DNA from 2 places in the Thermus albus genome. Region 1 is predicted to be linked to the other one. Evidence: riboswitches for the same ligand, from Rfam matches in the RefSeq annotation. Region 1 holds a riboswitch; the other holds the start of a gene.
The links. Region 1 has a riboswitch for thiamine pyrophosphate ahead of thiE (thiamine phosphate synthase). Riboswitches for the same ligand answer to the same signal wherever they lie in the genome.

Region 1 (4,361 bases):
CGCATCCACCCCACCGGCAAGGATGCCCTCCTCCAAAAGGTGGATGCCCTTGGGGTCCGGCAGGTGGCGGTAAGGCATGAGGGAAAGGACACGGTAGCCCTTTTCTTCCAGGACCTTTTCCAGAAGGGGGAGGGGCTTGCCGTAGAGCTGGAGGGCAGCTGCCCCGGGCCCTTCGGGAAGCAGGGGGACGAGGCTTAGGCTGGTGCCGTCCCCCACCCCGTGGGGAGGATGCCCCAGTTCCCTTAGGGTCCTGGCCGCCTTGGTTCCCCGGGCTAGGCGGTGGGCTCGGCGCAGGCTACCCTCGAGGTCCAGCCCTAAAGCCCTTCCCCCCTCCAGGAGCTCCCTCACACCCACCCCGGTGGTGGCCAGGAACAGGTCTACCCCTGAGGCCAGCCGCCAAAGGGCATCCCAGTACTCGGGCACGGGTACCTTCTCCGTGGCCTGCACGGGGAAAAGGAGGGGGGTGAAGCCTAGCTTTTTCGCTAGGACCTTGAACTCCTCCCTCCTCCTGAAACCGGTATAGGCCAGTCGCATGCCCTTGCCTCCCGGTTACGCTATACGGCGCACTCTCCCCGCCCCAGGCTCACCTGGAAAACCTCCCCTTCCGCTCCCAGATCCTCGTAGAACCCCGGGGCCTCCTCGTAAGGGGGGATCTCCTGAAGATCGGCCAGAAGGGGCTTGAAGGAGGCTACCCCTACCCGGTCTAGGAAGGCTTGGAAGTTTTCCCCCTCCTGCCGTTCCTGCTGGTAGCGCCTAAGGATCCTTTCCACCGCCTCTGGAGTGCGCCTCGCGGGAATGCGGGCCACGATCTGGCCGAAGCGAGCTTCCCCTTCCCGAGTGCGCCCGCCCAGGAGCAGGGTGTAATGGGGAACCTCCCTCTCCCCCACCTTGCGGCTGGACCCATAGAAGCCGATGTCGGCGATGTGGTGCTGGCCGCAGGAGTTTGGGCAGCCGGAGATCTTCATGGCGATGGGTCTTAGCCCGGGGTCGCGGACCAGGGGAAGGTTTGCCAAGTGGGCCTCGAGGGCTTGCGCCAGGCCCCGGGAGTGGGTGATGGCCAGGTTACAGGTATCGGCCCCGGGGCAGCGGGTGATGTCCAGGATGGTATGGGCCTGGGGAGAGGCTAGACCGGCCTGCAAAAGGGCTTCGTAGAGCCCGCCCAAGGCTTCCTCCGGCACAAAGCGGAGGAGGAGGTTCTGGCTGATGGCGCTTCGCACCTCGCCGGCATAGGTTTCGGCGATTGCCGCCAGGGCCCTAAGCCCCTTGGGTGTGATGTCCCCCAAGGGGAGGCGAACGGTGACGGTATAGTACCCCTCCTGCTTCTGGCGGAAGAGGTTGGTGCGGCGCCACTCGTCAAACCCCGGGGCAAAGGAGAAGGGTTTTCTTGGGGGGGAGGGTAGGGGAGGAGGCGAGGAGTCCTGGGGCGGCTGCCAGGCCTTGAGATCCTCCCCGCTGGCGGTTAACTTCACGATGCGCCTTTCCTCCCGCACCGCCTCGCGAAAGGCGGCGATCCCCCACTTCTTGACCAGGAACTTAAGCCGGGCCTGGGTTAGGACCTTGCGGTTGCCATGGCGGTCAAAGAGGCGGAGAACGGCTAGGATGGTGGGGAGAAGGTCCTCCTCTGGGGTGAAGGGCTCCAAGGGCTCGGCGCTCATGGGAGCAGCCCCCAGGCCCCCACCCACGTAGAGGCGGAAGCCTCTTTTGCCCCCCTCCAACGCCGCCACCGCTCCAATGTCGTGGATGGGGGTGCGGGCGTGGTCGGTGCCGCATCCCTCAAAGGCGATCTTGAACTTACGGGGCAGGTTCTGCCCCACGGGGTGGCGGAGGAAGTAGCGGTAGGTGGCCTCGGCGTAAGGGGTCACGTCGAAGGGTTCCTCGGGGGAGACCCCGGCAAAGGGGCAGCAGGTGATGGCCCGGATGGAGTGGCCGCAGGCCTCGCGGGTGGTGAGGCCTACCCGGTTTACCTTGCGCAAAAGCTCCGGTAGGTACCTGCGGTGCACATGGTGTAGCTGGACCGCCTGACGGGTGGTCACGTGGGCCAGGCGGTTCTCTGCGTACTGCTCGGCCACCTCCGCCAAGACCCTTAGCGCCTCCGGGCTGATCCGCCCCGCAGGAAGCTTGATGCGGACCATATGATGCTCGGGCCTACCCCGGATGCCGTAGATGCCGTTTTTTAAGCGGTAGACCCTGAAATCCTCAGGGTCTTCCTCCCCCGCCTCGAGGCGGGGGATCATGGCCTCCAGGTAGCGGATCTCCGCTTCCGCCTGGTTTAGGCTCCTTCCTTTCTCAAACAAGGTCTCGCCCATTGCGCCTCCTTCCCCCGAAAGGGGGCTGGCGGCATAGTATACCATTGAGTCTATGAAAGTCAAGGGTATGTGCGAGGATCCATGGGGGTAGACCATAAGCTCTCCCATAAGCATCTGCTTGGCAGGGGAGGCCTCGGGGTGTCAGAGGATTCCGCGAGCGGGACCCCACGCCTCGGGCATGCTATAATCAAAGGGCAGGCTAGGGGTGCCCCAAGCGAGGGGCTGAGAGCTGGGTCTCTCCCAGCAACCCTTAGAACCTGATCCGGGTAATGCCGGCGGAGGGAAGCCTATGCGGAGGAAACCTCACCACAATTCGCTGCCCCTTCCTCGGAGCGCTTGGGCTCGGACCCCTCGCCTTTTGCATTAACCCGGGCTGAACGCGCCGAGGAGGTGGAAGCTTGCTGGGAAGGCTTTATTTGGTGGTAACCCCTAGGCCCGGTTGGTCCTTTGGGGAGATCTTAGACCGCACGGAAAGAGCCTTGGCGGGCGGGGTAGAGGTGGTGCAGCTCCGGGCCAAGGACTGGGAGGCCAGGCCCATCCTGGAGCTAGGGGAAAGGATGCTCTCCCTAGCCCGGCGCTACGGGGCGCCCTTCTTCCTCAACGACCGGCCGGACCTGGCGGCCCTCCTGGGAGCCGATGGGGTGCACCTGGGGCAGGGGGACCTTACACCCCAGGAAGCCCGTCGCTTTTTCTCCGGCATGGTGGGCCGCTCCACCCACGCCCCTGAGCAGGCCCGGAAAGCCTTGGAGGAGGGTGCCGACTACCTCTCCGTGGGGCCGGTCTGGGAAACCCCCACCAAGCCGGGAAGGCCCGCCGCCGGCCTGGCCTATGTGCGCTGGGCCAGGGAAAACCTTCCGGAAAAGCCCTGGTACGCCATCGGCGGCATCACCCTGGAGAACCTGGACGAGGTTTTGCAAGCCGGGGCAAGCCGGGTGGTGGTGGTGCGGGCCATCCTGGATGCGGAAAACCCGGAAAAGGCAGCGCGGGCTTTTCGGGAGAGGCTTTATGGTGTGGCTTAACGGCGAGGCCAAGCCCTTGGAAGGAAAGACGCTTAGGGAGGTCCTGGAGGAGCTGGGTGTGGAGCCATCCCGGGTGGCGGTCTTGCTCAACGAGGAGGCCTACCCGGGGCGGGAGCTTCCCCACCGCGTCCTGAGGGAAGGGGATGTGGTGGAGGTGGTCACCCTCATGCAAGGAGGCTAGATGGACACCTGGAAGGTAGGGGATACCGAGCTTAAAAGCCGCCTCATCCTGGGCTCGGGCAAGTTCAAGGACTTTGGGGTGATGCGGGAGGCCATTAGGGCTTCAGGGGCCGAGGTGGTCACCGTGGCCATCCGCCGGGTGGAGGCCAGGATGCCCGGGCATGTGGGACTCCTGGAGGCCCTGGAGGGGGTTAGGCTTCTCCCCAACACCGCCGGGGCCAAAACCGCGGAGAAGGCCCTTAGGATTGCCCGGTTGGGCCGGGTCCTCACGGGGGAGAGGTGGGTGAAACTGGAAGTGATCCCCGATCCCAGCTATCTCCTTCCCGACCCCCTAGAGACCCTGAAGGCGGCGGAAAAGCTTCTGGAGGAAGGTTTCACGGTCCTCCCCTATATCGGCCCCGACCTGGTCGTGGCCAAGAGGCTTGCGGCGCTGGGCACGGCCACGGTGATGCCCTTGGCGGCCCCCATCGGCTCCGGCTGGGGGGTGCGGACCCGAGCTCTTTTGGAGCTCTTTGCCCGGGAGAAGGCCTCCCTTCCCCCGGTGGTGGTGGACGCGGGGCTGGGCCTACCCTCCCATGCGGCGGAGGTGATGGAGATGGGCCTGGATGCGGTACTGGTCAACACCGCCATCGCCGAGGCCAAGGACCCCGTGGCCATAGCCGAGGCCTTCCGCTTGGCGGTGGAGGCGGGGAGGAAGGCGTACCTGGCGGGGCCCATGCGGCCCAGGGAGGGGGCGAGCCCCTCGAGCCCCACGGAGGGCGTTCCGTTGGGAGGGGTTAGCCGGTGAAGGCGGACGCCATCGTGGTGGGGGCCGGCATCATCGGGGCCCTGGCGGCCTATGAGCTTCGGAAGCGGG
Region 2 (4,361 bases), on a different contig from region 1:
AAGGCCAGGCCCGATTGCAGAGCGGGGAAGACCAAGGGAAGCTCCACCCGGAAAAAAGCCCTAAGGGGTGTAGCCCCCAGGACCCGGGCGGCCTCGAGGAGGCTTGGGGAAAGACTGCGCAAGGCAGGTAAGAGGGCCCGGGCCAGGAGGGGGTAGGCCAGAAGGGCATAGGCGGCCAGCAGGAGGAGCAGGGAGCCCCGAAGATGGGGGTAGGCGAGAAGGTAGCCGAGGCCCACCGCCACCGGGCTCACCATAAGGGGAAAGAGGCCCAAAAGGTCCATGAGGGGGCTCCTCCGGGCCGCCGCCGCATAGGCCACCCCCAAGGGCAAGGCCAAAAGGAGGGCCAACAGGGTGAAGCGGAGGGTATTGCCCAGGGCCAAGGACAGGGGGGTGAAGTCCTTGGAGGCCCAGGCCGAGGCCAAGGCCCCGGGATCCACGTGGAGGAAAAGCACCCCCAGGGGAGCAAAAAGAAGAAGGAAAAAGCCCCCTAGACCCAAGGTGTAGGCCCAGGAGGGAGCGGGAAGAAGCCCTCCCGCGGGAAGGGGATAAGGCCTAAGCCGGAGGTAGAGGACCACAGCCAGGGCCAGGGTGAGGATCTCCAGGAGCATGAGGGCGCTGGCCTCAGGAAAGGCCAGGCGGTAGGCCAAGAGGGTGTAGACCTCCACCTCCAGGGTGGCGTACCGGGGCCCGCCCAGAAGAAGGGGCACCCCAAAGGCGGAAAAGGCGTAGATGAAGACCAAAACCCCAGCCGAACCCATGGCGGGCAAAAGAAGGGGAAGCCCCACCCTGAGGAAGGCCCGAAGGGGGGAAGCTCCTAAGACCCTAGCCGCCTGCAAAGGCCATTCCAGGCTCAAAGCCACCGGCAGGAGGATCCTTAAGGCCAGGCCCAGGTTATAAAACACCGCGGCCAGGAAGAGGAGAGCCTTGGTGCCATAGAGGTCCACCCCCAAAAGCCCCCTGGGCCCCAAAAGGGCCAAGAACCCCAGGGCCACCACCGGGGTGGGCAGGACGAAGGGCAAGGTGGCAAGGGCTAGGAAGGCCTCCCGCAAGGGAAACCGGCGCCGAAAGGCAAAGGCCAGGGGTAAGGCCAGGAATAGGGTAAAGAGGGCGGAAAGGAGCCCATATTCCAGGCTCCAAAGGTAACGCTCCCAGTAATACGGGTTCGCCAAGGCCCGGGCGAGCCCCTCCCCTGCCCCCAGGATGAGGATCCGCCCCAAGGGATAAAAGAGGGCCAGGCCCAGGAAGAGGAAGACCAAGAGGGCCCCGAAGGCCATGCCCCTCAAGCCTAACCCCAAGGCCCCCTAGCGCCTGCCCCGCCGCACCGCCTCGGGGCTTTGCCCCTGGAGGACCACCTTGGTCCACTCCTCAATCCAGCGCTCGCGGTTTTCCGCCATGGCCTTAGGGTCCAAGCGCACGCTCCCCACGGGCTCTGGGGCAAAGCGGAAGACCTCGGGGAGCTTGGCATCGCGGCGGGCCGGGTACATCCACATCTCCGTGGGGATGTTCTCCTGCACCGGCTTGGAAAGGAACCAGTCCACCACCTTCCTGGCCCCTTCCAGGTTCTTGGTCCCCTTCAGGACCCCCACGAACTCCACCTGGAAGAAGGCCAGCTCCGGGAAAAGGTTCCCCGTGGGGGGCTCTTGGTACTTGCCCTCGGAGTAGTAGACCTCGGCGGCGGGACTGGTGGTGTAGGAGACCACCAGGGGCCGATCCCCCTTGTAGAGGGTGAAGTGGGTGTAGTAGGCCTCGCTCCAACCCTTGGCCACCCGCACCCCTCCGTCCCGAAGCCGGGCCCAGAAGTCCAGGTAGCCATCCTCCCCGAAGCGGGCCACGGTGGCCATGAGGAAGGCCAGGCCCGGGGAGCTGGTGGCGGGGTTTTGCACCACCAAAAGCCTGGCGTACTCGGGCCGGGCGAGGTCGGCGGGTATCTTGGGCAAAGGCCGGTCCTTGAAGTAGGCCCGGTGGTAGTTCAGGCTCACCCAGCCGTAGTCCACGGGCAGGGCGCGGAAGGTGGGGTCCAGAAGCAGGGTGGCCTTGAGGTTCCGGATCTCCGGGCTGCGGTAGGGAAGCAGGATATCCGCCTCGAGGGCCCGGGACAAAAAGGTGTTGTCAAAGCCGTAGATCACGTCGGCGATGGGCGCCCCCTTGGTGAGGATGGCCCGGTTTAGGGTCTCCCCGGCATCCCCACCCTTGAGGAAGCGGAGCTTCAGGCCCGTTTCCCGCTCAAACTGGGCGATGAGCCCCTTATCCAGGGAAAAGCTGCTGTGGGTGAGGACGGTGATCTCCTGGGCAAAGCCGAAGGCCAAAAGGACCAGCAAAGACCAAAACCTTAACATATAACCCCTCCTTGTCACCGGGAGGGGCCTTGGTCACCTTCCCTACGCCGGCATTACCCGGTTCAGGTTCCAAGGGTATTTCTCAGCCCCATAAAAGGAGCACCCCCGGTGACGCCTAGAGTTTACCACCCTCTCCGGCCCCAGAAGGGCAACCCAGGCCCCTTTCACACCCTCCAAGGAGCCAGCAGGCCCTCGAGGCTTTCCCGAAAGACCTCGCCAAAGGCCTCCGGCTGGTCAATCCAAGGGTAGTGCCCGGCCTGCTGGACCACGTGGATGGAGGCCCTAAGGCGCTCCGCCACCTCCTCGGCGTAGGGGTAGCTGGTACCGTCCCTTTCCCCCACCACCACCGCCACCGGTCTAGGACTGGGGAAGAGGTAAGGGGTGTAGTCCAGCCGCCAAAGGCCGTTATGCAAAAAGGCCAAAGCCGGGGTGTCGGGCCCCAGAATCCCGGAGCCTTCCGCCACCCACTCGTACTCCAGGCGGCCGCGAGGGGTGGGGAACATGAGCCGGTCAAAGAGCACCTTGGGTTCGGCCCTTTGCAAAGCGGCCTTAAGGTTTTCCTCAGGGTCGGCCAAGGGCTCTAAGCCCGCAGCCTCCGCCAGCCTTGCGGATAGCCAGGGGAAGCTCACCCAAGGGGCCATCAAAATGGCCCCGCCCACCTCCGAATGCCGGCGCAGAAGCTCCAGGGCCACGATGGCCCCAAACCCGTGGGCCAGGAGGTGAAAGCGTTCAAGGCCCAAGGCCTCCGCCAGGGCCAGGGTATCCTCCACCAAGGCATCCACGGTGAAAAGCCTGGGATCTTGGGGAAGCTCCAGGCTCCGGCCCGAACCCCGCTGGTCAAAGTAGACCACCCGGAAGTCCTCCAGGTGCTCCTGAAGCCCCTCCCTGAGGGCATAGGCGTTGCCCCCGGGCCCCCCGTGGAGGACGATGATGGCCGGGGCATGCTCATCCCCCACGTCCTCCACGTAGAGCTCCGCTTCCCCTACGGGGATGTACCCGATTTCTTCCCGCATCCCCTATAGACTACCCCATCCTCCAGGGTAAAGGCCCAAACCTTAACCCCAGGCAGAAGCTGGGCCTTTCCCAAGGCCTCCTCCCCGGCGCCGAACACCTCCAGAAGCCACACCCCTTCCCCCGCAAGAAGCCAGTAGGGATGGGGAAGCTCCCGGGCCAAGCCCAAAAGGGCCTCCTTTTCCTTTCCTTCCACGAAGAGCACCCTCATCCCTTCCCCCAAAGGCGGTGGTAGAAGAGGATCTCGGCGCTCTCCTCCAGGGTGGTGAGGAGGCTATAGGCCTCCAAAAGGGCCTCCTCCGGTTTCTCCTTGAGCCCGATGGCGAAGGCCCCATGCCCCCTTAGGAGGCAGGCCCGCCTGTCCTTAAGGGCCTCGGCCACCGCTAAGGCTGCCTCGAGGGTGGCGCTCACGGTTTTGGGGGCCAGCACCGGGACCTCCTTCAGGTAGTACTGGCCCTCGAGGTCCAGGGGCACCAGGGAGTCCAGGTGCAGGGAAAGGGCCACCGCCACCCGGGGATGGGCATGGACGATGGCCCGGGCCGGCGTCCGCAGGTAAACCTCCCGGTGGATGACGCTTTCCACGCTGGCCCCTTGCGGAAAGGGACCCTCCAGGGGCACCTCCACCAGGTCCTCCGGGGTAAGCCTCCCCTTCTGCACCCCACTTTTGGTGATGAGAAAGCCCTCCTTGGTGCGCACGGAAAAGTTGCCCGCGGTGGCGGAAATGAGCCTATGGTGGAAAAGGTCCTCCCCCACCTGGCGAAAGACCCCATAAAGCCGGGCCAACATGGTCCCATTATGGCGCACTTGGGAAACCGGGAGGCCGGACCCCGCCCAGCAAAAACCCCAACCTGGCCTGGCCAGGTTGGGGCATCGGGGGCTTCAACCGCCCGGGCCCTAGGCCTGCTTACCCGGCTGCTCCCGGCGGGCAGGGCGGCGCACCGCGGGTTCCTTGGCCTCCACTGCCTCTTTGCGGGCCTCCTCAATGGCCTTGAGGGTCTTCTTGTCCATCACCTG

Region 2: it holds a riboswitch for thiamine pyrophosphate, as region 1 does, so the genes downstream of both, L0D18_RS09635 (thiamine ABC transporter substrate-binding protein) here and thiE (thiamine phosphate synthase) in region 1, are expected to answer to the same signal.

What each region holds. Positions count from the first base shown of each region.
Region 1 covers NZ_JAKTNR010000001.1:389,529-393,889, reverse strand. Annotated here, with positions in the region: gene L0D18_RS01950 (uroporphyrinogen-III synthase) at 1-534, opposite strand, end outside; gene L0D18_RS01945 (nitrite/sulfite reductase) at 555-2,306, opposite strand; TPP riboswitch at 2,498-2,607, shown strand; gene thiE (thiamine phosphate synthase) at 2,705-3,325, shown strand; gene thiS (sulfur carrier protein ThiS) at 3,312-3,506, shown strand; gene L0D18_RS01930 (thiazole synthase) at 3,507-4,292, shown strand; gene L0D18_RS01925 (NAD(P)/FAD-dependent oxidoreductase) at 4,289-4,361, shown strand, end outside.
Region 2 covers NZ_JAKTNR010000009.1:58,228-62,588, reverse strand. Annotated here, with positions in the region: gene L0D18_RS09640 (ABC transporter permease) at 1-1,274, opposite strand, end outside; gene L0D18_RS09635 (thiamine ABC transporter substrate-binding protein) at 1,302-2,336, opposite strand; TPP riboswitch at 2,358-2,453, opposite strand; gene L0D18_RS09630 (alpha/beta fold hydrolase) at 2,501-3,349, opposite strand; gene L0D18_RS09625 (hypothetical protein) at 3,319-3,558, opposite strand; gene L0D18_RS09620 (fuculose-1-phosphate aldolase) at 3,555-4,133, opposite strand; gene rpoC (DNA-directed RNA polymerase subunit beta') at 4,242-4,361, opposite strand, start outside.